Regions from separate parts of the Lysinibacillus sp. FSL M8-0355 genome, predicted to be linked through region 1. Evidence: riboswitches for the same ligand, from Rfam matches in the RefSeq annotation. Region 1 holds a riboswitch; the other holds the start of a gene.
The links. Region 1 has a riboswitch for thiamine pyrophosphate ahead of thiT (energy-coupled thiamine transporter ThiT). Riboswitches for the same ligand answer to the same signal wherever they lie in the genome.
Positions count from the first base shown of each region.

Region 2: linked by a shared signal. The riboswitch ahead of thiW (energy coupling factor transporter S component ThiW) and the one ahead of thiT (energy-coupled thiamine transporter ThiT) in region 1 are both predicted to bind thiamine pyrophosphate.

Region 1 is NZ_JBBPAI010000001.1:4,109,827-4,112,967, reverse strand. Features, by position in the region: gene MKY46_RS20150 (SMC family ATPase) at 1-297, shown strand, start outside; gene MKY46_RS20145 (hypothetical protein) at 339-461, opposite strand; gene MKY46_RS20140 (DUF4870 domain-containing protein) at 517-840, opposite strand; TPP riboswitch at 968-1,075, shown strand; gene thiT (energy-coupled thiamine transporter ThiT) at 1,212-1,772, shown strand; gene map (type I methionyl aminopeptidase) at 1,934-2,689, shown strand; gene MKY46_RS20125 (hypothetical protein) at 2,723-3,141, opposite strand, start outside.
Region 2 is NZ_JBBPAI010000001.1:915,081-918,221, forward strand. Features, by position in the region: gene MKY46_RS04255 (VWA domain-containing protein) at 1-555, shown strand, start outside; gene thiW (energy coupling factor transporter S component ThiW) at 800-1,300, opposite strand; TPP riboswitch at 1,392-1,499, opposite strand; gene MKY46_RS04265 (MFS transporter) at 1,566-2,762, opposite strand; gene MKY46_RS04270 (ABC transporter substrate-binding protein) at 2,991-3,141, opposite strand, start outside.

The sequences.
Region 1 (3,141 bases):
TTATCCGGTGGCGAAAAATTTAATGCTTCCTTAAGTCTTGCTTTAGGAATGGCAGATGTCATTCAAAGCTTCCAAGGGAATATTCATATTGAAACCATGTTTATTGATGAGGGCTTTGGCTCGCTTGATGAGGAATCTTTGAATAAAGCAATTGATACATTAATTGCTTTACAGGATTCTGGTCGTATGATTGGCGTGATTTCTCATGTGCCTGAATTAAAATCGGCGATGCCAGCGGTCTTACATGTAGAAAAAACATTGAATGGACATAGTCAAACCCACTTTGAAGTGAAATAAATAAAAGGCGTATTTCCAAAACAAGGGAATACGCCTGCTGTTTATTTTTTTCGAGGGGTGGCTGTAGGCGTTGTCCCTTTTTTTGCAGCCATTACTTTTTTCACGATAGGAATAACAATAGGTGCTAATTTTACGGCGGTTTTCACAACATTTGATACTTTCATTCAAAAACAGCTCCTTTTACAATTACTACTACCTGTTTCGCTTAAAAATGAAACATTAACGAATAACACGAACAGCTTGAATAATATTCCATATTACAATTCCTAGTGAGACGATGGCATAAATGGCAAACGAAACGAACCAAATAATCAACATCGTATTATTGCCGGACGTTGGATCCAAATTAAATGTAGAAAAAACAAAGACAATAAAGAACAGAATGCCGAAAACAAAAGGAATTAAATGAGAGATAAGTGCACGAATTGAATGTCTTTTTACGTCACTATCTTTCGTAATAATGTACACAATTAATGGGACGATAAAAGGGGCGAAGAAAATACTTAAATAACTAAAGGCAGATAAAATTTTTTGGTTCTCCATAGTTGTACCTCCTTTTGTAATATTTACGCATGAAAAACAGCAAAGTTTCAAAAAAATAATATATGGAAGAGGTTGTAATCCTTCTATCCTTTGCGTACAATGAGAATGTTCAAATAAATTCAGATGTAACGACCACAAGGGGAGCTGATGATGTCAGCTGAGACTGGGCACGTAATGCCTTGACTCTTTGAACCTGTAAGTTAACGCTTGCGTAGGGATGTGGATAGAAACCGACACTAGTACGATGTGAGGCTCTGTCCTGGCATCGTTTTTTCATTCTTGAGGGAATAAAAAGGTGTCAGAAAGAGACATATCAGCGCATTTCTATTCCTGCTCTTGTATCCTACATCGGAACAAAGGAGAGAATATATATGGACAAAAAAAGACTATTAATGCTTGTGGAGATTGCGATATTTGCAGCAATCGGTCTTGTGCTTGATCAGGTTTCCTTTAAAGTATGGGCACAAGGTGGTTCTGTTAGTCTAGTCATGGTACCTATTATGTTAATAGCATTTCGCTGGGGCTTAGTAGCTGGGCTAACAACTGGATTACTCGTGGGTGTAATGCAAACCATGTTTGGTGCTACGATTGTGCACTGGCTACAAGGATTCCTTGATTATGGTGTTGCTTTCACAGTTGTAGGATTAGCGGCGGTTGTGCGTGGACCCGTGTTGGCGGCTGCCAAAAATGCCAACAAAACAAAAATGGCATTTTACATTATATTAGGTACGGTACTTGCGGGCTTTTTACGATATGCAGCCCACACGACGGCTGGCGCTGTATTTTTTGCAGAATATGCTGGCGATCAAAATGCATGGATCTATTCCATCATCTATAATGGTACATATATGCTACCAGCAACTATTTTAACGGCAATTGTAGGCGTTCTTTTATTCACAGCTGCTCCACAATTAATGCAAAGAAAAGCATAAAACATGCCCCTCACATTTGTGAAGGGGCTTTTTTGTCGCAAATAACTCTTTGCGCACTTCGCAAAGTAAGGAAGCATACAATATTTAAAGCGTTTATCGTTATACGCATAACAAGTTATGTTATATTAAAGTATAGATATTAGATGAAAGGGACGTTATACATGATTGTAAAAACGCAAGAAGAGATTGAAGCTTTTAAAAAAATAGGACGCATTTGTGCTGAAATTCGTGAAGCGATGAAAGCTGCCACAAAACCAGGTGTTACAACATTGGAGCTAGATGAAATTGCTGGCCGTATGTTTGCAGAGGCTGGCGCGATATCTGGTCCAAAGGGAGAATATGATTTCCCAGGGTATACATGTATTAGTGTCAATGAAGAAGTGGCGCATGGTATCCCCGGAAAACGTGTTATTCAAGAAGGGGATATTGTAAATATCGATGTTTCTGGTTCATTAAATGGCTACTTTGCTGACACTGGTATTTCATTTGTGGTTGGTGATGGCTATGAGGACAAAGAAAAGCTATGTCGCGTTGCCAAAAGCGCCTTTGATCGAGCAATGACAAAGGTAAAGGCTGGGTCTAAATTAAATCAAATTGGTAAGGCAGTTGAACGTGAGGCGAATGCTAATGGCTTAACTGTTATTATGAATTTAACTGGTCATGGTTTAGGTCAATCTTTACATGATGAGCCGAATCACATTTTAAATTACTATGATGCATGGGATTCTACAATTATGAAAGAAGGTATGGTGCTTGCGGTTGAACCGTTTATCTCAGCGAAGGCAGAGCATATTGTAGAAGCTGGTGATGGTTGGACATTCATTACACCTGATAAATCACTTGTAGCTCAAATTGAACATTCAGTCATTGTAACAAAAGATAAACCGATTATCCTAACATCATTAGACGAAGAATAGAATGCAATGAAATGAAAAATCCTGCTTACCAATTTATTTTTGGTAGGCAGGATTTTTTTTAATAAATAAAATACCAACAAAGAGAACACCACATAAAAAGAAGGCGGCGGTAGTGACAAGTAGCTCATCAAAACCATTATGTAAGGCGATTCCTATATAAGCCCAAATAAAAACACTAGGAAACAAAATATCAAAGTGATGGAAACGGATATGTAGCGCAAGTGCTCCACCTAATGTCAGCAAAATTACTGCCCAAAGAGGCGTACTAAGACCAAAGCCGTTCCAACCATAAGCCGTTAACGTAAAACTGATATTCGTAATAAAAATAAATGTCATCCATGCAAAATAAATGGAGAAAGGAATACGACCCGACATTGCTTTGTCATGAAGAGGGTACGTATTATACAACATAAATAAATACAAGACTAAGAGTAATGTAATGCCAAGTGAAA
Region 2 (3,141 bases), 3.2 Mb from region 1:
GCCTATGATGTGAGATTAGAAGCTGATGGCTCCTTTATGATTACAGACCCTACAAATGAAGCCGCATTTTTAGACATTGTAGCGGTTAATGAAGCAGGGGAGGAGTTAGAAACTCAGTTAGAAACCATTTCAGCCTCCCAAGTTCGAGCTGTTGTACAGGCCGAACCTGGATTGATTTTCTTCCGTATAGCGGATGAGCAGCAGGCCATTTATCAGGCAGGCCTAAGTGTTCCTTATAGTGCTGAGTATGAACTGCTCCCTGTTAATGAAAAACTGGTTGAAGAGTTAACAAATCAAACAGGGGGAGCCGTTTTAAAAGAACCACAAGATGTGTTCCGTGACTTTACAACCAAAGGAGCGGATCGACAAAACATTGCCACATGGCTTCTTTTAGCAAGTATGCTTCTATTCTTTATGGATATTACCATAAGACGTTTTGGGTGGAGTTTCCTAACAAAAACGAATAAAAAAGAGCAGCCAATTGAGGAGAAACCTGTACAAGCAGAAGACACGAACGTAGCCCAGCTATTAAAGGGTATGAAAAAACGATCATAATAGAGTGAAGGCAGTGCAAAATCATTCCATTTTGCACTGCTTTTTTAAATGCTTTGAGGTTTTAAAAAATGGTGGTTTCCGCTAGGAAAGGGGTGCAAAGGTGATTGACACAGTGCAGCCTTCGAAAAGTGCTTCTCGGGGGAGAGAGACGCTCATAAAGAAACGAACCCCGCTCAAAGACTAGAAAAGAAATCTTCTCGCACATCTTAAAGGATTTCCAAAATCAAAAAGCACTCAGCACCACTCAATAAAGCGAAGAATTAAAACTCTTTACTAGTACCGATTTTCGCAAAGTGCTAGCTACCATAACACCTAAGATGGCCCCGATGGTACTTGATGTTAAAAAGGCTGGCATGAAGAATAATGCGGCTACGGATGTCTCCATAAGCAATTTTGCATAGGGTACGGCAATAAGTGAAGCTAAAATACCAGTGCCAAAAACTTCGCCGAATCCTGCTAGCCATGATTTTCTACTGTATTTGTAGGCAAGGGCCGCACACAATGCTCCAATGACGCTACCAGGAATCGCTAAAAGAGAGCCTGTACCAGTAAAGATACGAATGATGGCTGTCACAAAGGCAACTAGAACTGTTGGCACGGGTCCTAGTATAATAGCTCCTATTACGTTAACAGCATGCTGAACGGGGTAGGCGCGTGCGATGCCTGTTGGTATGGATACAAAGGTAGATCCTGCTACAGCAATCGCTACTAATAAAGCCATGATTGTCATTTTACGAATTGACATAAGGTTCACTCCTCTTGAATAAAATCATGAGGGAAATTAAAAGGCCGCTTCCTTTAAACAATAGGAAGCGGCCTTGCATAGACAATGACAATAGCAAGTAGCGCCACTTCCCTCCGCTAGTATGAACTAGATCAGGTTCAAAGGGTCCGTACATCATCATATACGTCTCAGCCTTTTAAAGGCTCCCCCAGTGGTAAATATCATTCAATTTTATTAACCAACATTAATGTAACATAATGTTAAAAATAGTCAATGATTTTTCTGACTATTTCGTATCAGGATGCATTAGATGAGGTGCTTTTTTCAATGTCCAGATGAGTGCAAGGAAGAAGCAGGCTAATAATATGATAGATCCGAAAATATATGGACTGTTCATATTCCAGTCAAATAGTAAACCTGCTAAGGCTGGTCCAATCATATTGCCAAGGCTCATGTAAGCATTATTCAAGCCCGCAGCAAACCCTTGTTCTTTCTCTGCAAGCTTTGAAATTAGTGTATTTACAGCAGGACGAATTAGTGTTGTTGCTGTAGAGAAAATAGTTGCTACAACTAATATAAGAGCGAAGCCAGATACAAACAATATTAAGAAAATAGCAACAGATGCAATAAATAAATTGACTAACACAACTTTCATTTCACCAAAGCGATTAAAAAGTGGTGTAATCACAAACATTTGTACAACTACCCCAAAAGCACCACCGACAACTAAAATAATCGCAATATCTACGGGTGTGTAATTAAACTTTTCTGTCACAAATAATGACAAGGTTGTTTGGAAGTTGGCAATTCCGAACGAGAACACGAGCATGATAATGAGCATAACGAAATAAGGCATATGTATGGAACGAGCCATTTGCTTCGCCAGATTTTCTTGCTTTTGCTTGTCATGTGAAGTGTTTGGTTTAGTAGATGGTAATAAAAAATAAGATAAAACAGATGCAAGTATGGCAGCAACTCCTGCCGTGAAAAATGGAAAATGTAAACTAACCTTTGCTAAGAAACCACCTATTCCTGGCCCTATCATAAAGCCCAGTGACATAGCAGCACCCAACATACTCATACCTTTTCCACGTTCCTCGTAGGTAGTAACGTCAGCTACAAATGCCATAATAGGAGGTGCAACAAATGCGGAACCTAGACCGCCTAAAAAGCGTGCTAAAAATAGCATCCAGACGTCTGTGGCTAGGCCAAAACCGATTTGTGCAAGACCTGTCACAATAAGACCGAAAATAATTAAATTTTTCCGACCATACTGATCCGAAAGATTCCCAGCAATTGGAGAAAATACGAATTGAGCTAAGGCGAACGTTGCAATTAGCATACCTAGAACTTGTCCTGCTGCACCAAAAATTTTTAAATACTCTGGCATGACAGGAATAATAATTCCAATACTCCCCATTGCGATAAACATATTAAACATTAAAATATATAAAGCCGCCTTATTGGACTTCTGCTGGGTCATCGAATGAACCCCCTTTTTATAATCAAATATACTAAAGTCTATCATAAGATATCCTATCATCATATCGGTTGAAAGTCTGAAATGAAACATACCTGCTAGTGCAGCAATACCAATCCACGATGTAGAAAACAATAAACAGACAATAGGTGAAGTGCTGCCAAAAGCAGGAAGATAATAGAGAAAGATCTATCGACAAAATAAAAATTCATCGATAGACCTTTATATGCTTTAACGAATACTCATTTTAAATTCTAAAAACAATTCATTATATTTCCCTAAATAGTCTGGTCCTAAATTTTTGTAAACTTCTAATGTATCGCGTTGTTCTTCAGAAGGATAGTAGCGTTCATCAGAAACAACTTCTTCATCCATTAAGTCC